Regions from separate parts of the Streptomyces sp. NPDC020489 genome, predicted to be linked through region 1. Evidence: riboswitches for the same ligand, from Rfam matches in the RefSeq annotation. Region 1 holds a riboswitch; each other region holds the start of a gene.

Region 1 (6,570 bases):
GCTATCTGAAGGACGTCACCGCGGGGGTCTTCGCGGCGTTCTACGTGCCGTTCCTGGCGACCTTCGTCGCGATGATGCTCACCGCGGACGACGGTGCGTTCCGTGTCATGACGTTCCTGGTCCTGACCGTCGTCAGCGACACCGGGGCGTACGCGGTCGGCTGGCGCTTCGGCAAGCACAAGCTCGCTCCGCGCATCAGCCCCGGCAAGACCCGGGAGGGGCTGCTCGGCGCGGTGTCCTTCGCGATGGTCGCAGGTGCGCTGAGCATGCACTTCCTGATCGACGACGGCATCTGGTGGCAGGGTCTGCTGCTGGGTCTCGCGGTGGCGGCCAGCGCGACGCTGGGCGACCTCGGCGAGTCGATGATCAAGCGGGACCTGGGCATCAAGGACATGGGCACGCTGCTGCCGGGGCACGGCGGCATCATGGACCGGCTGGACTCGCTCCTGCCGACGGCTCCGGTCGTATGGCTGCTGCTGGTGCTGTTCGTCGGCTCCGGCTGAGCGTTCGCCGGTCCGGCCCGGTCACACTGAGGAGCCTCCGCTTCGGCGGGGGCTCCTGCCGTTTGTCGGAAGGAGGTGGCGCTCGGCGGGCGGGGCGGGAAGGATCGCGCCGGACGGCGGCATGGAAGCGGTGAGCAGGGGGGCGGGCGCATGGAGGTTCCGGAAAGCCTGGGCGGGCTCCGGGAGTGGCTGGAGCGGAACGGCGTCCCGCACACCTCGTGGGGCACCGACGGCACCAAGACCGTCCGGCAGCTGTACGCCGAGATCGAGGCCGGCGAGACGACGCTGGAGGACGATCCGCCGCTGCGCCGCGTCGACGTCGTGACCCTGCGCGTCCGGCAGGGCGGCCGGGAGCTCGTGGAGACCTCGCAGCTGATGAGCGACGGCACCGTGCGCCGACGAAACCGGCCCCCCGCCGAGAAGATCGTGCGCGACGAGGACGCGGCCGCCGCCGCACTGCGGTGCGTGGCCGAGGAACTCGGCGTCGAGGGACCGGGAGTCGTGCTGGGCCGCGTCTCCAGGCCCCGGGACCCGGACCGGCAGCCCTCCCCGTCGTACCCCGGCCTGCCGTCCGCGTACGTCTTCCACGAGGCCGAGGTCCAGGTGCCCGGCCTTCCCGCGTCGGGCTTCTGGACCCGGGAGCGCGGCGACGGCTCGGTCTTCGCCCACCTGTGGGAGTGGCGGTAGCCACCACGGACGCCGATCGGTGCACTCCGGTTGATCTGCGACACTGGTATGACCATGCCCAAGCCCGGAGAACTCACTTTCGTCGCCCCGCGCGGAGCCAAGAAGCCGCCGCGGCACCTTGCCGATCTCACTCCTGCCGAGCGCAAGGATGTCGTGGCCGAGATCGGTGAGAAGCCGTTCCGTGCCAAGCAGCTCTCGCAGCACTACTTCGCGCGGTACGCGCACGACCCGGCCGAGTGGACGGACATCCCCGCCGGTGCGCGCGGCAGGCTCCAGGAGGCGCTGCTTCCCGAGCTGATGACCGTCGTACGGCATCTGTCGACCGACCAGGGGACCACGCGCAAGACGCTGTGGCGGCTGTTCGACGGGACGCTCGTGGAGTCCGTTCTGATGCGGTACCCGGACCGGGTCACCATGTGCATCAGCTCGCAGGCGGGCTGCGGCATGAACTGCCCCTTCTGTGCCACCGGGCAGGCCGGGCTCGACCGCAATCTGTCCACCGCCGAGATCGTCCACCAGATCGTGGACGGGATGCGGGCGCTCCGGGACGGAGAGGTGCCGGGCGGACCCGCGCGGCTCTCCAACATCGTCTTCATGGGCATGGGCGAGCCACTCGCCAACTACAAGCGGGTCGCGCAGTCGATCCGCGCGCTCACCGATCCCGCGCCGGACGGGCTCGGGCTCTCGCAGCGCGGCATCACCGTGTCGACCGTGGGGCTCGTGCCCGCCATCCACCGGTTCGCCGACGAGGGCTTCAAGTGCCGGCTCGCGATCTCGCTGCACGCCCCCGACGACGAGCTGCGCGACACCCTGGTCCCCGTGAACACGCGGTGGAAGGTGCGCGAGGTGCTGGAGGCGGGCTTCGAGTACGTCGCGAAGTCGGGCCGCCGGCTGTCCATCGAGTACGCGCTCATCCGGGACATCAACGACCAGGCCTGGCGCGGTGACCGGCTCGGGCGGCTGCTCAAGGGCAAGCCCGTGCATGTGAACCTGATCCCGCTGAACCCGACCCCGGGCTCCAAGTGGACCGCCTCGCGGCCCGAGGACGAGAAGGCGTTCGTCGAGGCGATCGCCGCGCACGGCGTGCCCGTCACCGTCCGGGACACCCGTGGGCAGGAGATCGACGGGGCCTGCGGCCAGCTCGCGGCCGGCGAGCGGTAACCTGATCCCGGTACGTACATCTTCATATTCCGACAGGGGAGCGCCACAGCGCTGAGAGTGCGGCACCGGCCGCAGACCCTCCGAACCTGGCCCAGGTCATTCTGGGTAGGGAGATCGGTCACCACTCGAGCTGTTGCGCCCTGCCCGGAGCCTTTCGGAGGCTGCCGGGCAGGGCCGCGTCTCTTCCTGGTCACCCCAGGAGGAATCCAGTGAGCATCACCAAGAAGGCCACGGTCCTCGCCGTCGGCTTCGGTCTCGTCGCGCTGTCCGCGTGCGGGTCGTCCGACAGCGGCGAGTCCACCGGCGGCTCCAAGACCGTCACGCTCGTCAGCCACAACTCATGGGCCGTCTCCAAGGGCGTCCTCGCCGCGTTCGAGAAGGAGTCCGGCTACCAGGTCAAGGTCCTGGAGGACGGCGACGCCGGGCAGGCCGTCAACAAGGCCATCCTGACCAAGGACAACCCGCAGGGCGACGTCTTCTTCGGCGTCGACAACACCCTGCTGTCGCGGGCCCTCGACAACGGACTCTTCCAGCCGTACGAGGCCAAGGGACTCGACGCCGTCGACGAGCGCTTCCGGCTCGACGGCGACAAGCACCGGGTCACCCCCGTCGACCACGGCGACATCTGCGTCAACTACGACAAGGCCTACTTCAGCGAGCACGAGCTGGCGCCCCCGGCGTCCCTCGACGACCTGGTCAAGCCCGCGTACAAGAACCTCCTCGTCACCGAGAACGCCTCCACCTCCTCGCCCGGCCTGGGATTCCTCCTGGGCACCGCCGCCAAGTACGGCGACAACGGGTGGGCGGGCTACTGGACCAAGCTCAAGGCCAACGGCGTGAAGGTCGTCGACGGCTGGGAGCAGGCCTACAACGAGGAGTTCTCCGGCTCCGCGGGCGGGAAGAAGGCCAAGGCCGACCGCCCGCTCGTCGTCTCCTACGCCTCCTCGCCGCCCGCCGAGGTGATCTACGCCGATCCGAAGCCGGCCACCGCGCCCACCGGGGTCGCCGAGGGCACCTGCTTCCGGCAGATCGAGTTCGCCGGGCTGCTGAGCAACGCGAAGAACAGCGCGGGCGGCAAGGCGCTCATCGACTTCCTGATCAGCAAGAGGTTCCAGGAGGACATGCCGCTCAACATGTTCGTCTACCCGGTGACCGAGGGCGCGGCCGTGCCCGCCGAGTTCACGAAGTACGGGCCCGCCGCCAAGGACCCCGAGACCATGGCCCCGGCGAAGATCGCCGACCACCGTGACCAGTGGGTCAAGTCGTGGACCTCGCTCGTACTGAAGTAGCCCCCCGCGAGGGCCGGAGGAGGAGCGCGGCGGTACGGCTCGGCCTGATGGCCGTCCCCGTCGCGTTCTTCGGGCTCTTCTTCGCATGGCCCGTCGCCGCCATCGTGGCGCGCGGGCTCAAGGCCGACGGGGTCTGGCAGTTCGGCCGGATCACCGAGGTGCTCGGCCAGTCCGACATCCGGCACGTGCTGTGGTTCACCACCTGGCAGGCCCTCGCCTCCACCGCCCTCACCCTGCTGCTCGCGCTGCCCGGCGCCTATGTCTTCGCCCGCCTCGACTTCCCCGGCAAGCAGATCCTGCGGGCGGTGGTCACCGTCCCCTTCGTGCTCCCGACGGTCGTCGTCGGTACGGCGTTCCTGGCGCTGGTCGGGCGCGGGGGACTGCTCGACGAGCTGTGGGGCGTACGGCTGGACACCACCGTGTGGGCGATCCTGCTGGCGCACGTCTTCTTCAACTACGCGGTCGTCGTCCGCACGGTGGGCGGGCTGTGGTCCCAGCTGGACCCGCGGCAGGAGGAGGCCGCGCGGATGCTGGGTGCCTCGCGCGCGCGGGCGTGGCGGCAGGTCACGCTGCCCGCGCTCGGGCCCGCGGTGGCCGCCGCCACCCTGATGGTCTTCCTGTTCACCTTCACTTCCTTCGGTGTGGTGCAGATCCTCGGCGGGCCGACCTTCTCCACCCTGGAGGTGGAGATCTACCGGCAGACCTCGGAGATCTTCGACCTGCCCACGGCCGCGGTCCTCACGATCGTCCAGTTCCTGGCCGTCGGCTCGATCCTCGCCCTGCACGCCTGGACCGTACGGCGACGGGAGACGGCCCTGCGCCTGGTGGACGCGTCCGGGACGGCCCGGCGGCCGCGCGGGGCGGGGCAGTGGGCCCTGCTGGGCGGGGTGCTGCTCACGGTGCTGGTCCTGCTCCTGCTGCCGCTCGCCGTGCTGGTGGAGCGCTCGCTCGACGCCCCCGACCTCGGCTATTACCGCGCCCTCACCCACAGCGACGGCGGGGTCTTCCTCGTCCCGCCCATCGAGGCGGTCGGGAACTCGCTGGAGTACGCCGTCGCCGCCACCCTCATCGCCGTGGTGATCGGCGGCCTCGCCGCGGCCGCGCTGACCCGGCGGGACGCGGGACGGTTCGTGCGGGGCTTCGACGCGCTGCTGATGCTGCCGCTGGGCGTGTCCGCGGTGACCGTCGGGTTCGGGTTCCTGATCGCGCTCGACGAGCCGCCGCTGGACCTGCGGGCCTCCTGGATCCTGGTGCCGCTCGCGCAGGCGTTGGTCGGGGTGCCCTTCGTGGTGCGGACCATGCTGCCCGTGCTGCGGGCCGTCGACCATCGGCTGCGGGAGGCCGCGGCCGTGCTCGGGGCGTCGCCCTGGCGGGTCTGGCGGGAGGTCGATCTGCCGCTGGTGCGGCGGGCGTTGCTGATCGCGGCCGGGTTCGCGTTCGCGGTGTCGCTGGGGGAGTTCGGGGCGACCGTGTTCATCGCGCGGCCCGACAACCCGACGCTGCCGGTCGCGGTGGCACGACTGCTGGGGCGGGCCGGCGAGCTCAACTACGGGCAGGCGATGGCCCTTTCGACGATTCTGATGGTGGTGTGCGCGGTGTCGTTGCTGGTCCTCGAGCGGCTGCGGACCGATCGGACGGGTGAGTTCTGATGCTGCTGAGCCTTCAGGGCGCGACGGTCCGCTTCGGCGGCCGGGCCGTGCTGGACGGGGTCGACCTGGCGGTCGCCGAGCACGAGATCGTGTGTGTGCTCGGACCGAGCGGGAGCGGGAAGTCCACGCTGCTGCGGGCCGTGGCCGGGCTGCAACACCTGGACGCGGGGCGGGTGTCGCTGGACGGGCACGACCAGACGGGCGTGGCCGCGCACAAGCGCGGGGTCGGGCTGATGTTCCAGGACCACCAGCTGTTCCCGCAGCGGGACGTGGCCGGAAACGTGGCGTTCGGGCTGCGCATGCACGGCGTGGCCCGTGAGCAACGGGGCGACCGGGTGCGGGAGTTGCTTCACCTCGTCGGCCTTCCCGGCGCCGAGCGGCGGGCCGTCGCCTCGCTCTCCGGCGGTGAGCAGCAACGCGTCGCGCTGGCCCGGGCCCTCGCGCCCCGGCCCCGGCTGCTGATGCTGGACGAGCCGCTCGGGCAGCTGGACCGCTCGCTGCGGGAGCGGCTGGTCGTCGAACTCAGGGAGTTGTTCGGGCGGTTGGGCACGACCGTGCTCGCGGTCACCCATGACCAGGGCGAGGCGTTCGCGCTCGCGGACCGGGTCGTGGTGATGCGGGACGGGCGGATCGCGCAGTCCGGTACGCCGCTGGAGGTGTGGCAGCAGCCGGTGGACGAGTTCGTGGCCCGCTTCCTCGGCTTCGAGAACGTGGTGGAGGGCCTGGTCGGCGGCGAGGCCGCGGACACGCCCTGGGGGAAGCTGCCCGTGCCCGAGGGGGCCGCGCAGGGCGTCCGGAACCTGCTGGTGCGGCCCGCGGGGGTACGGCTCGTGGGCGTCGGCGAGGGGCTGCCCTGCACGGTCACCGCCCGGACGTTCCGGGGCACGCATGTCGCCGTACGGCTGCGGCCGGAGGGGGACGCGCCGCGGCTGGAGGCGGCGTGCGCGCTGCGGGAGGCGCCGGAGGTCGGGGACCGGGTGGGGGTGGAGTTCGACGCGGCCGAGGTCGTCGTACTGGACTGAGCCGCGCGGCGGTCGCCGAGGGGCCGTACGACCGTGGGCCTCCGGCGGCCGCCGAGGGGCCCTACGACCGTGGCCCGTCCCCTGACGGAGGACGGGCCACAGCGGTACTGCGAGCGGGACGTCAGCGGCCGCTGCTCGCCCCACGGCGACGCAGGCCGAAGAAGACCGCGCCACCGCCGAGGGCGACCAGGGCGACCGCGACACCGGCGATGACACCGGTGTTGGAGTTCGCACCGGTCTCGGCGAGGTTGGACTCACC
Region 2 (6,570 bases), on a different contig from region 1:
AGGTGCTTGTAGAGCACGATGGCGGGGGACTCCCCGTCGTGCGGCTTCTCGCCGGTCAGCATCTCGTACAGCACGACACCGCACGCGTAGACGTCCACGCGGGCGTCGGTGGCACCCGGCTGCTCGATCTGCTCGGGCGCGAGATAGGAGACGGTGCCGAGCACGGCACCGCTGGTGCTGGTGACGGTGTCGACGGACCGCACCAGTCCGAAGTCGGCGACCTTCACCCGGCCGTCGTCCCCTATCAGGACGTTCTCCGGCTTCATGTCCCGGTGCACGAAGCCCGCGCGGTGCGCGGCGCCGAGCGCGGCCAGCACCGGTTCCAGGATGTCGAGCGCGGCCCGCGGCTGCAGCGCCCCGCGGTCGCGCAGCACGTCACGCAGGGTGCAGCCGGCCACGTACTCCATGGCCAGGTAGACGTACGACCCGTCGGTGCCCTGGTCGAAGACCTGCACCACGTTGGGGTGGGCGAGCCGGGCGACGGACTTGGCCTCGCGGATGAACCGGTCCACGAAGGTGCCGTCGGCCGCGAGGCCCGGGTGCATCACCTTCAGCGCGAGCACGCGGTCCAGGCGGGTGTCCACGGCCCGGTAGACCGTGGCCATCCCGCCGACCGCGATCCGCGCGTCCACGCGATAACGCCCGTCGAGCACCTGCCCGACCAAAGGGTCCTGAAGGGTCGTATCCACGCAGGTGAGTGTACGAGCCGCGACTGACAGGGCCGCCGGTTCGGGCGAGATCGGGGCGGGACTGAAGCCGTCCTGTGACGGACGTCGCCACGACTCCCGGCCCCTCTCGAACGTACGTTCAGAACGCGGGACGTTCCGGATCGAGCCGCGCCAACCCCTCGGCGGGCGACGAGGCTTCGGCGAAGTGCCGCCGCGGGATGCGCCCCGCGCGGTGCGCCAGCCGGCCCGCCTCCACCCCGTGCCGCATCGCGTGGGCCATCAGCTCCGGCTCCCTAGCCCGCGTCACCGCCGAGGCGAGCATCACACCCGCGCACCCCAGCTCCATCGCGAGCGTCACGTCCGACGCCGTCCCCGCGCCCGCGTCCAGGATCACCGGCACGCGCGCGTGCTCGACGATCAGCTGGAAGTTGTGCGGGTTGCGGATGCCGAGCCCGGAGCCGATCGGGGAGCCGAGCGGCATGATCGCCGCACAGCCCACGTCCTGGAGCTTCCGGGCCAGCACCGGGTCGTCGTTGGTGTACGGCAGCACCGTGAAACCGTCGTCGACCAGCGTCTCCGCCGCGTCCAGCAGCTCGATCGGGTCCGGCAGCAGGGTGCGCTCGTCGGCGATGACCTCCAGCTTGACCAGGTCGGTGCCGAGCGCCTCGCGCGCGAGACGGGCCGTCAGCACGGCCTCGCCCGCGGTGAAGCAGCCCGCGGTGTTGGGCAGCACCGCGATGCCGAGCCGGTCCAGCACCGACAGGACCGAGCCGTGCACGTTCGGGTCCACGCGGCGCATCGCGACCGTGGTCAGCTCGGTCCCGGAGGCGACCAGCGCCCGCTCCAGCACGTCCAGGCTGGGCGCCCCGCCGGTGCCCATGATCAGGCGGGACGAGTACGTCGTACCGCCCAGGAGGAAGGGATCGTCGGCCATGGGTCAGCCTCCCTGGACGGCGGTGAGGACCTCGACGCGGTCTCCCTCGGCGAGGGGCGTCGAGGACCACTGTCCGCGCGGGACGACGGTTTCGTTGAGGGCGGCGGCCACGCCGGAGGGCGCCGGGGTGAGGGCCCGTACGACGGTGTCGAGAGCCGTGCCGGGAGCGACCTCGCGCGGCTCGCCGTTGAGAGAGATGTTCATGCGGGCTGCTCCACGAGTTCCCTGAATCGCCTGGGGGTGAACGGGCGCACCTCGTCGGGGAGTTCGCCCGTGGTCAGGACGTCGGCCAGCGCGTCGCCGGTGACGGGTGCGAGCAGTACGCCGTTGCGGTGGTGGCCGGTCGCCAGGAGCAGCCCGGGCAGCTCGGTCGGCCCGAGCAGCGGCGCGTTGTCCGGCGAGCCGGGACGCAGCCCCGCGCGGGTCTCCGTCAGCGGCAGCTCGGTGATGCCGGGGACCAGCTCATGGGCGTCGCGCAGCAACTCGTACACCCCGCCCGCGGTCACCGTCGTGTCCCAGCCCAGCTCCTCGCTGGTCGCCCCGACCACCAGCTCGCCGTTCTCGCGCGGCACCAGGTAGACCTGGCTGCCGCGGACCACGGCCCGCACGGTCCGGTTCAGGAACGGCGCGTACCGCGGCGGCACGGTCAGCCGCAGCACCTGCCCCTTCACCGGCCGCACCGGCGGCAGTACGGCCTCCGGGACCCCGGCCAGCCGCCCGCTGAGGCTGCCGGCCGCCAGGACGACCTGTCCCGCGCCCAGCCGCGTGCCGTCCGTCGTCGTGAGACCGGCGGCCCGGTCCCGTACGACCTCCAGGCGCTCGGCCCACGCGCGGTGGAAGACCACCCCCGCGCGCTCGCACGCGGTCAGCAGCGCCTTGACCAGCCGCCGCGGGTCGATCTGGTGGTCCCCGTCGACCCGCAGGCCGCCGCGCACCCCCGGCGCGAGCATCGGCTCCAGACGCCGGCACTCGCGCCCGGACAGCCACTCCGACTCCAGGCCCGACTCCCGCTGGAGAGCGTGCAGTTCGCGCAGGTGGGCGCGGTCGTCGGCGTCCAGAGCGACGGCGAGCGTGCCGCAGCGGCGGTAGCCGAGGTCCTGGCCGGTCAGCTCGGTCAGCTCGGCCGCGAACCGCGGATAGCGGCGGGCCGAGGCGAGGTTCAGGCCCAGCAGGGTCTGCTCGCCGTGGTGCAGTTCCGTGACGGCGGCCAGCATCCCGGCGGCCACCTGGGCGGCCCCGCCGCCGGGTTCGGGGTCCACGACGGCCGTGGCGAGACCGCGCTGTGCGGCCCGCCAGGCCGTGACCAGGCCGATGATGCCGCCCCCGATGACGAGGACGTCTGACGTACGTGAGGACATGGGCGTCCAGCCCCTCCCTTCGCCGGCATGACCCGGATCAGGTTCGTACGGTCGGAGGCCGCCAGCCTCCCTCTCAGCCCGGTGCGTCCGGGCTCCCGCGAGTGCTCTACGGTGGCCACCCTAGCCCGCAGAGCACCGCATGTGTAAGGGAGCCCACGGTCATGCCCCGCTCGCTGGACGGCCTCGTCCTCGCCCCCGTCGCCGACCAGGCCCCGGGCCAGGTGGGCACGCGCACCCGCTTCACGTACCACGAGAAGGACGGCGAGATCTGGGCCGAGTACGCGGGCGGGGACGTCGTGCGGGGGCATCTGGTGGGTACCCGGGACGGGGACCGGCTCGACTTCCGGTACGTCCAGCTGAGGCAGGACGGGACGACCGCGTCCGGGCACTGCGTGTCCACCGTGGTCGAACTCCCGGACGGGCGCGTGCGCCTGGAGGAGACCTGGGAGTGGGAGTCCCGGCCCGGCAGCGGGACGAGTGTCGTGGAGCAGATCGCGGCAGGTGTGGAGCAGGTCACTGCGCACGACTCCTGACTGACAAATTGTCAGTTGTCTATGGTGATCAGGTGAGCGAGGACACGCAGACGCAGGCACAGGCGCCACGGCGGGTCGTGGTGGTCGGCGCGGGCATGGCCGGCGTGCAGACCGCGGTCGCGCTGCGCGAGCAGGGCTTCACCGGCACCGTGACCCTGATCGGCGCGGAGCCGCACCAGCCGTACGACCGGCCGCCGCTGTCCAAGGCGGTCCTGCTCGGCAAGGCCGAGGGCTCCGCCTTCGACGTCGACTTCGAGGCGCTCGGCATCGGACTCGAACTCGGCCGCGAGGTCCTGGGCGTCCGCCCCGCCGAGCACACCCTGGACACCGAGTCCGGGCCCGTGCCGTACGACGTCCTGGTCCTCGCCACCGGTGCCGAACCGATCCGGCTGCCCGGCGCGGAGGGCGTCCCCGGCGTCCATCTGCTGCGCACCCTCGACGACGCCGAGCGGCTGCGGCCGGTGCTCGCCCGGCAGCACGACATCGTGGTGGTCGGCGCGGGCTGGATCGGCGCCGAGTTCGCGACCGCCGCGCGTGAGGCGGGCTGCTCGGTCACCGTCGTGGAGGCCGCCGAACGGCCGCTCGCGGGCGCGCTGCCCGCTGAGGTGGCGGCGCCGATGGGCGCCTGGTACGCCGACGCGGGCGCCGACCTGCGCACCCGCACGCGCGTGGCGCGTGTCGAGCCCGGCACGGTCGTCCTCGACGACGGCACCCGGCTGCCCGCGGGCGCCGTGGTGGTCGGCATCGGCGCCCGCCCCGCCACGGCCTGGCTGGCCGACTCGGGCGTGGAGCTCGGCGCGCACGGCGAGGTGGTGGCCGACGACGGGCTGCGCACCTCCGTGCCGGACGTGTACGCGGTCGGCGACTGCGCGTCCTTCCCCTCGGGCCGGTACGGCGAGCGCCTGTTGGTCCACCACTGGGACAACGCCCTCCAGGGGCCGCGCACGGTCGCGGCCAACATCATCGGCGAGACGCCCGCGGTCTACGACCCGGTGCCGTACTTCTGGTCCGAGCAGTTCGGCCGGTTCGTCCAGTACGCCGGGCACCACGCCCGCGCCGACACGGCCCTGTGGCGCGGCGACCCGTCCGGGCCGGCCTGGTCGGTGTGCTGGCTGCGCGAGAACCGCCTGGTCGCCCTCCTCGCGGTGGGCCGGCCCCGGGATCTGGCCCAGGGACGGAAGCTGATCGAGGCGGGCACGGAACTGGATCCGGAGCTGCTGCTCGACCCGGCGCGGCCGTTGAAGGCGGCGACGGCGTAGGGGCGGGGGACGCGGACGCGAGGGGGCCGGCGGGGCGCGGGGCCGGGCGTCGGGGAGGCGTGCGCGGGGGAGCTGGAACCCCCTGGTCGGAGGGGTCCGGCTTCCTCCTGTCAGTGCGGGATGGCAGGCTTGATGTCGTGACCGAGATTGACGCAAAGATCGATGCTCTCGTGCCCGCCTGGCTCACCCTCCCCGACATCGCGGAAATCCTCGATGTCGAGGTGACGCGTGTGCGGCAGCTGGTCAGGGAGGGCCAGCTCATCGCCGTACGCCGGGGTGAGAACCGCGCGCTGCACGTCCCCGCCGCCTTCATCGACGGGGCCGAGCAGAAGGTCGTCAAGGGCCTCACCGGGACCCTGACGCTCCTGCGGGACGACGGCTTCAGCGACGAAGAGATGCTGGAGTGGCTCTTCACCCCCGACGACAGCCTGCCCGGCACCCCCGCGCAGGCACTCAGCGAGAATCGCGGCACGGAGGTGAAGCGCCGGGCCCAGGCGCTCGCCGTCTGACCCGGGCGCGGCAAGAACCGAAAACCGTCTGACGTACGGGCGGGGCCCTGCGGGCCACGGTCGCGGGTGACCGCGGCCGTGGCGCGGCGGCGAGGGACCGGCGGCGGTCCCCTCGGGGCGGGCCGACCGCACGGGCACCGGCACGCACCGCCGCGGTCGTGCGGCCCGGGAACCGGCGCGCACCGCCGCGGCCGTGCGCCTGTGGTTCACTACGCCCGGTCCGCCGAGGCCGACCGCACCGGTCCGCGGCCCGTACGCCATCCACACCGGGGGACACCCATGCCCGTCACGCCCGTCACGTCCGACACCGCCGCCCGCGCCCAGCTCGCCGACGCCCGGCTCTATCTGTGCACGGACGCCCGCAAGAAGCAGGGCGACCTTCCCGAGTTCCTGGACGCCGTCCTGGCGAACGGCGTCGACTTCGTCCAACTGCGCGACAAGACGCTGGAGGCGGACGAGGAGCTGGGCCTGCTCGCGCTGTTCGCCGACAAGTGCCGGGAGAACGGCAGGACCCTGTCGGTGAACGACCGCGCCGACGTGGCGCACGCCGCCCGGGCCGCCCACCCCTGGCCCCCCGCGATCCTGCACCTGGGTCAGGGTGACCTCCCGGTCCCCGCGGCCCGCGCGATCCTCGGCGACGACATCCTCGTGGGCCGCTCCACGCACTCCGAGACCGAGGCCGCCGCGGCCGCCGTCCAGGAGGGCGTCGACTACTTCTGCACCGGCCCGTGCTGGCCCACGCCCACCAAGCCCGGCCGCCACGCCCCCGGCCTGGACCTGGTCCGGTACACCGCCGCCCTCGGCACCGACCGCCCGTGGTTCGCCATCGGCGGCATCGACCTGGGCAACCTGGACGAGGTACTGGCGGCCGGGGCCCGCCGGGTCGTGGTCGTGCGGGCCATCACGGACGCGGACGACCCGGGCGCGGCGGCGGCGGAGTTCGCCAAGCGGCTCCGGGAGGCGGTGTGAGGCGGTGCGAGGGAAGGTGAGGCGGGCGGGCGGTCCGGCGTGAGCCCGGGGGTGGACGGCCCGGGTGTCCGAGGGGTGGACAACAAGTCGACAAAAAGGGCAAATTTCCCCGATCCGGTTGGGTGACCGTCACCCCCTGGCTAACCTGCCGGTATGGCCCTCGGAACCGCATCCACCAGGACGGACCGCGCACGCACCGTGCGCGACATGCTCGCCACGGGCAAGACGACGTACTCCTTCGAGTTCTCGGCGCCGAAGACACCCAAGGGCGAGCGGAACCTGTGGAGCGCGCTCAGGAGGGTCGAGGCGGTCGCCCCGGACTTCGTCTCGGTGACGTACG
Region 3 (6,570 bases), on a different contig from region 1:
CGGGAGTGACCCTTGGCCACGGTTGACACCGCACCCGCACAACCCCTCACGGCACCCACAACATCCCTCACGGCACCCGGCCCGGCCCGGGCTCCCGCCCCGTCATCGACTTCCCGCCCCCGGCCCCCGGAGCAGCCTGTACGCGCGAGTCGGCCCCGCCCGGAGACGCCTCCGTCGCCGACGCGGACCGACGCGCCAGAGGCACCGCACCCTACGACCCTCATCGGGTCCGTGCAGCGCGCCATGCGCCTGCTGGAGTCCGTCGCCGGCCACGAACACGGCGCCCCGGCCAAACAGCTGGCCCGCGAGACCGGCCTCGCCCTGCCCACGGCCTACCACCTGCTGCGCACCCTGGTCCACGAGGGCTATCTGCGCCGGGAGAAGGGGCTGTTCTTCCTCGGTGAGGCGGCGGAGCGGCTCGGCAGCAGCGGAGCCCGGCAGAAACGTCGCAGCACGGTCGCCGAGACACTGGCCCACTGGCGCGACGCCCTCGGCGTGCCCGTGTACTACGCGCTCTACCGGGACGGCGAGATCGAGGTCATGTGCGTCTCCGACACCCCCGGCAACCCGGCGGTCGAGGAATGGGCCGACTTCCGTGAGACCGCGCACGCGCACGCCATCGGACAGTGCCTGCTGTCCCAGCTGGACGAGCAGGCCCGGCGCGACCACCTGGAGCGCTACCCCGTGCAGGCCATCACCCCGTACACCGTGCGGGACGACCACACGCTGCTGCGGCGCCTGGACCGGACGCCGCGCATGGAGCCGGTCTTCGAGCGGCAGGAGTACGCGCTCGGGACGGTGTGTGCGGCGATTCCCCTCACCGTGGGCACCACCGCCGCGACGATGGCCATCTCCCTGCCCGTCCATCAGGCCGACCGGCTGCCCGAGGCCGCCCGTCAGCTACAGAGCGAGGTGGGGCGGCTCCTGGGGTCGTTGGCGATCTCTATCAGTATCTGAAAACTCACTCCTTGTGATCTCTCGTGTACGTTAAGCAAACTTCGACCACAGTCAGAGGGATCATTCCCGGCCAGCGGCAGATGACGGGGTAGACGATGGGTGAGTCCGTACAGGCAGAGGTCATGATGAGTTTTCTCGTCTCCGAGGAGCTCTCCTTTCGCATCCCGGTGGAGCTGGGTTACGAGACCCACGATCCCTACGCCGTGCGGCTCACCTTCCATCTGCCCGGAGACGCGCCGGTGACCTGGGCGTTCGGGCGTGAGCTGATGATCGACGGCGTGGGGCGCCCGTGCGGCGACGGTGACGTGCGCATCGCGCCGGCCGAGGTGGACACGCTGGGTGAGGTCCTGATCCGTCTTCAGGTAGGCGCCGACCAGGCCCTGTTCCGCTCCTCGGCGGCGCCCCTCATCGCCTTCCTCGACCGCACCGACAAGCTGGTGCCGCTCGGCCAGGAGGGTGCGCTCGCGGACTTCGACGCGCACCTCGAGGAGGCGCTGGACCGGATCCTGGCGGAGGAGCAGAGCGCCGGCTGAAGCGTTACGGCACGGAGGGGGCGTAACGCTTCAGCGCGGGCGTGGGGCTCGCGCAGGAACGCTTCTCCTTCGGCGGGGCCTGGGTCTGCCTCGGCCGGGGGCGGGGCCCCTCCGGCGCGGTCGGAGCGGGCCCCCTCCGGCGCGGCCGGCCGTGCCTTGAAGTCGCCCAGGGCCGCGCCATGGTTGCTGCTTCGAGGAGGCTCCTTCGGGGTGCTCTTCCCGGCGGCTGGCACGGCGGCCCTACGGTGCCCCCCGCACGGCAGTCCGGTCAGTCCGGTCAGCGCTTGCGCCGTCGGCCCCGTCCGCCTCGCACCACCGGGATCGGCTGGGTGCCCGACGAGCCCGGCCGGACTCCCGCCGCACTCAGGTCGCCACCCGCGGGGGCGGTCGGGGCGCCCGGAGCGGAACCCGACCCGGACCCTGACCGGTCGGCCGAGACCACCAGCGCCGCGAGGGCGGTCGTGACCGGCACCGATGCGACCAGGCCGATCGAGCCGACCAAGGTGCGCACGATCTCCTCCGCGACCAGCTCGCTGTTGGCGACCGTCCCGACGCTGCTCTGTGCGATGGAGAACAGCAGCAGCAGCGGTAGCGCGGCGCCCGCGTAGGCGAGGACGAGCGTGTTGACGACGGATGCGATGTGGTCGCGGCCGATACGGATGCCTGCGCGGTACAGACCTCGCCAGCCCATCGACGGGTTGGCCTCGTGCAGCTCCCAGACCGCCGACGTCTGAGTGACCGTCACGTCGTCGAGGACACCGAGCGATCCGATGATGACGCCGGCGAGCAGGAGGCCGCTCATGTCGATCGACGGGTACAGGCCATGGATCAGACCGGTGTTGTCGTCCGTGTTGCCGGTGAGCGCGGCCCAGCCGATGAAGAGCGAGCCGAGAATGCCGATCAGCAGCAGTGAGATGAGTGTGCCCAGCACCGCCACGGATGTTCGCGCGGACAGTCCGTGGCACAGGTACAGGGCGATGAGCATGATGGCGCTCGCCCCGACCACGGCCACGACCAGCGGGTTCGAGCCTTGCAGGATCGCGGGCAGGATGAAGAAGTTCAGGATCAGGAAGCTGATCGCCAGCGCGACCAGCGCCATGAGACCTCGCAACCGCCCGACGACCACGACGGCGAGCGCGAAGATACCGGCGAGCAGCCCCATGGGGAGCCTGCGGTTGACGTCGGTGACCGAGTACTGGAGGTCCTTGGGCGCGGAGGGCTCGTACGCGACCACGACTTCCTGGCCCTGACGCAACTGCCGCGACTGGTCCGGCTGCACGATCTCGGTGAACGTACGGCCCTTGTCCTTGCCGGTGTCGACCCGGATCGTCGCCTTCTTGCAGTCGCCCTCAGCCTGCTGCTGGGCGGAGGACCCCTCGGCGGTGGAGGTGTCGCCGGTCGGGGTCTCGCCAGAGGCGTTCACCGACTTGCAGCTCACGCTCACGACCTTGGTGACCGTGGCCTGTTGGGTCTGCCGGTCGAAGCCGACGCCGGTGCGCTCGTGTCCCGGCGCACCCCCCGGCCACAGCACGGCGAGCCCGACGATCACGGCGACACCGAACGGGATGAGGACGGCCGCGATGACCTTGCGCAGATGCTGGGAGACGGGGGCCGCGGGTCCGTGACTGTGGCTGTGGGAGTGACCGTGCCCGCCACCGCCCCGGCCGATACCGTCGCCGCCCCGGCCGCCATCGCCACCGTCACCGCCCCGGCCGCCGCCACCCGAGCCGCCGCCGGAACCTGAGCCGTCACCGGAACCCGAGCCACCGCCGAAACCCGGGCCACCCCTCTGCCCATGCCCCGGGCCGCCGTGCCCGTCTCCCCGATCGTGCCCATGCCCATGCCCATGCTCACGCCCACCACCGGCGTCGTGCCCGTGCCAGTCGTCAGAACCGGAACCGGAACCGGAGCCGTACCCGGCGCCGGAGCCGTACCCGGCAGGACCGAACCCAGGCGCCTGGTCGTACCCAGGTCCTTGGCCGCCCCCAGGCGCCTGGCCACCCCCGGCTCCTTGGCCACCCCCCGGCCCACGGCCGTACCCCGGCTCCGGCCGGCCCCCCGGTCTCGGGCCGTTGCCCGGCCCGCTTCCGGGGCCGGGCCTGCGCGGGGGCTCGGGTGGGTACGGGGGCTGAGGTGTCGTGGTCACCGACCGATCATCGCAAGAACGACAGGGGCCCTCTGTTCACCGCGCCCGAATTGACGCTAGCGTGGGGGCACCTTTGTACACGCGGGAGCTCGGAGCACCGGGCTGAGAGGGCGCTGACCTCCGTCCCAGCGATGTTTCACGTGGAACATCGTCACCAGCGAGTGACGTTCCACACGAAACGTCGGCAGACGGAAGCCGCTGCGTCGACCGCCGAACCTGTTACCGGGTAATGCCGGCGTAGGGAGTAGGTCTCATGACCATCGAGGACGCACGCACGCCTGCCTCCAGCCAGGACGAAGCGCTCATTCAGGGTGAAACGTCAGCAGAAGGCGGGAAGTCCATCGGCTGGCACAAGGCGTATGTCGAGGGCTCGCGCCCCGACCTGCGGGTGCCGGTCCGTCAGGTGCATCTCACCAACGGGCAGTCGGTCACGCTGTACGACACATCGGGCCCGTACACCGATCCCCTGGTCGATACCGACGTCCGCCGTGGCCTGGCGCCGTTGCGGGAGAACTGGATCATCGCCCGGGGTGACACCAAGGAGTACGCGGGCCGTCCTGTCCGCCCCGAGGACGACGGCATCAAGCACACCTCGCCGCGCGGCGGCAATCTGCGCAACCTCGACGCGGTCTTCCCGGGGCGCCCCCGGCTGCCGCGTCGCGGCCGCGACGGCGTGGCGGTCACGCAGCTTGCCTACGCCCGCCGCGGCGAGGTCACGCCGGAGATGGAGTACGTGGCTCTCCGGGAGAACGTGTCCCCCGAGGTCGTCCGGGAGGAGATCGCGGCCGGCCGCGCGGTGCTCCCGGCCAACGTCAACCACCCGGAGATCGAGCCGATGATCATCGGCAAGCGGTTCCTGGTGAAGGTCAACGCCAACATCGGCAACTCGGCGGTCACCTCCTCCATCGAGGAGGAGGTCGAGAAGATGACCTGGGCGACCCGCTGGGGCGCCGACACCGTGATGGACCTGTCCACGGGGCGCAACATCCACACCACCCGCGAATGGGTGCTGCGCAACTCCCCCGTGCCCATCGGCACGGTGCCGCTCTACCAGGCGCTGGAGAAGGTCGACGGCCGCGCCGAGGAGCTGACCTGGGAGATCTACAAGGACACGGTCATCGAGCAGGCCGAGCAGGGCGTGGACTACATGACGGTCCACGCGGGCGTCCGGCTGCCGTACGTCCCACTGACGGCGAACCGCAAGACCGGCATCGTCTCGCGCGGCGGCTCGATCATGGCCGCCTGGTGCCTGGCCCACCACAAGGAGTCGTTCCTGTACGAGAACTTCGAGGAACTCTGCGAGATCCTCGCCGCCTACGACGTCACGTACTCGCTCGGCGACGGCCTGCGGCCCGGTTCGATCGCGGACGCCAACGACGAGGCGCAGTTCGCGGAGCTGCGCACGTTGGGCGAGCTCAACACGATCGCCAAGAGCTTCAACGTACAGACCATGATCGAAGGCCCGGGGCACGTCCCGATGCACAAGATCAAGGAGAACATCGACCTCCAGCAGGAGATCTGCGAGGAGGCGCCGTTCTACACCCTCGGCCCGCTGACCACGGATGTCGCCCCGGCGTACGACCACATCACCTCGGGCATCGGCGCCGCGATGATCGCGTGGTGGGGCACGGCGATGCTCTGCTACGTCACGCCCAAGGAGCACCTGGGCCTGCCCAACCGTGACGACGTGAAGACCGGCGTGATCACCTACAAGATCGCGGCCCATGCGGCGGACCTCGCCAAGGGGCACCCCGGCGCACAGGAGTGGGACGACGCGCTGTCGGACGCCCGCTTCGAGTTCCGCTGGGAGGACCAGTTCAACCTGGCCCTCGACCCCGACACGGCCCGCGAGTTCCACGACGAGACCCTGCCCGCCGAACCGGCCAAGACAGCCCACTTCTGCTCGATGTGCGGGCCGAAGTTCTGCTCCATGAAGATCTCCCAGGACATCCGTCGTCGGCACGGCGGCAGTCAGGAGGAGATCGAGGAGGGCATGGCCCAGAAGTCGAAGGAGTTCGCGGCGGCGGGGAACCGGGTCTATCTGCCCCTCGCCGATTGACCGCCGGCTCCCGCTGATCGGATCCGCGGCTGGGCCGAGCCGCGGATCCGGCGCACGGGGCGTCGGACGCCCCGCCGCGGATGCGCACGTCGTAGGAGTGCTCGGCGTCCCGAGCCGGACGGCCGGCTTGCGCCCCTCGCCCGGCGGAACTCGCCGACGGAGGCGCGCAAGCCGGGGGTCACTCCGGCTGGTGCTCCGGGCCGCCGAAGTCCGGGCTGGTGTAGTCCGGGCTCGTGAAGCTGGGCCGGGGGCTGGCGGGGCCGTCGTCCGGACTGGTGAAGCCGGGGCGGTCGTAGCCGAGCTGCGGCATGCGGCTGGTCGGTGCGGGCGGCGCCGGGCGGTGCAGGGCGGCCGCCGTACCAGGATCGGCGAGCGCGTCGCGCAGGAACGGCAGCACACCCCGCTCCAACAGGGCCTCGCACCAGGCTTCCCTGGCCCGGGACACCTCCCCACTCAGCTCGCCGTACGGCCCGGTGTCGAGCGAGGGCCGGTTGCGCAGGGCGGTGAGCAGCAGGCCGACCGCGGCGACCAGGATGGCGATCGCGGTCACCGCGCCGAACACCCAACCGGTGGTCAGCATGGTCTGGGCGAACGCCGGCTGGGGGTCGAGCATCTTCAGGATGTAGCCCACCAGCAGGAAGATCGCCGCGGCGGTGCCGGCGAGGACGGGAGCCAGGACCGCGACGACGGCGACGGCGCCCGCGCCGGCAGTCTCGGCGACCTCTCCCATGGTGGCGGCGAGTCCCACCGCGCCCGAGCCCGACTCCGGGGAGCCGGTCTCGCGCACGGACGTCGGGGTGGACGGCGCCGGCCGGCGCAGTTCCTCGCGCACCTTGACGTAGTGCTGGTACTCGGTCGCCGCTGCCGCCGTGATG

The links. A riboswitch is a leader RNA that binds a small molecule or an ion and turns the genes downstream of it on or off. The one in region 1 is predicted to bind thiamine pyrophosphate.
Region 2: it holds a riboswitch for thiamine pyrophosphate, as region 1 does, so the genes downstream of both, thiO (glycine oxidase ThiO) here and ACH41F_RS28000 (thiamine ABC transporter substrate-binding protein) in region 1, are expected to answer to the same signal.
Region 3: it holds a riboswitch for thiamine pyrophosphate, as region 1 does, so the genes downstream of both, thiC (phosphomethylpyrimidine synthase ThiC) here and ACH41F_RS28000 (thiamine ABC transporter substrate-binding protein) in region 1, are expected to answer to the same signal.

The regions. Positions count from the first base shown of each region.
Region 1 covers NZ_JBIRUZ010000011.1:117,896-124,465, reverse strand. Annotated here, with positions in the region: gene ACH41F_RS28015 (phosphatidate cytidylyltransferase) at 1-503, shown strand, start outside; gene ACH41F_RS28010 (hypothetical protein) at 654-1,190, shown strand; gene rlmN (23S rRNA (adenine(2503)-C(2))-methyltransferase RlmN) at 1,245-2,351, shown strand; TPP riboswitch at 2,376-2,481, shown strand; gene ACH41F_RS28000 (thiamine ABC transporter substrate-binding protein) at 2,561-3,640, shown strand; gene ACH41F_RS27995 (ABC transporter permease subunit) at 3,688-5,289, shown strand; gene ACH41F_RS27990 (ATP-binding cassette domain-containing protein) at 5,289-6,311, shown strand; gene ACH41F_RS27985 (LAETG motif-containing sortase-dependent surface protein) at 6,433-6,570, opposite strand, start outside.
Region 2 covers NZ_JBIRUZ010000001.1:645,278-651,847, forward strand. Annotated here, with positions in the region: gene pknB (Stk1 family PASTA domain-containing Ser/Thr kinase) at 1-689, opposite strand, end outside; gene ACH41F_RS02890 (thiazole synthase) at 808-1,602, opposite strand; gene thiS (sulfur carrier protein ThiS) at 1,606-1,806, opposite strand; gene thiO (glycine oxidase ThiO) at 1,803-2,960, opposite strand; TPP riboswitch at 2,958-3,069, opposite strand; gene ACH41F_RS02905 (hypothetical protein) at 3,122-3,493, shown strand; gene ACH41F_RS02910 (NAD(P)/FAD-dependent oxidoreductase) at 3,589-4,752, shown strand; gene ACH41F_RS02915 (Rv2175c family DNA-binding protein) at 4,890-5,261, shown strand; gene thiE (thiamine phosphate synthase) at 5,541-6,230, shown strand; gene metF (methylenetetrahydrofolate reductase [NAD(P)H]) at 6,384-6,570, shown strand, end outside.
Region 3 covers NZ_JBIRUZ010000007.1:336,410-342,979, forward strand. Annotated here, with positions in the region: gene ACH41F_RS21270 (IclR family transcriptional regulator C-terminal domain-containing protein) at 223-957, shown strand; gene ACH41F_RS21275 (SsgA family sporulation/cell division regulator) at 1,053-1,490, shown strand; gene ACH41F_RS21280 (YibE/F family protein) at 1,768-3,636, opposite strand; TPP riboswitch at 3,708-3,897, shown strand; gene thiC (phosphomethylpyrimidine synthase ThiC) at 3,890-5,695, shown strand; gene ACH41F_RS21290 (hypothetical protein) at 5,874-6,570, opposite strand, start outside.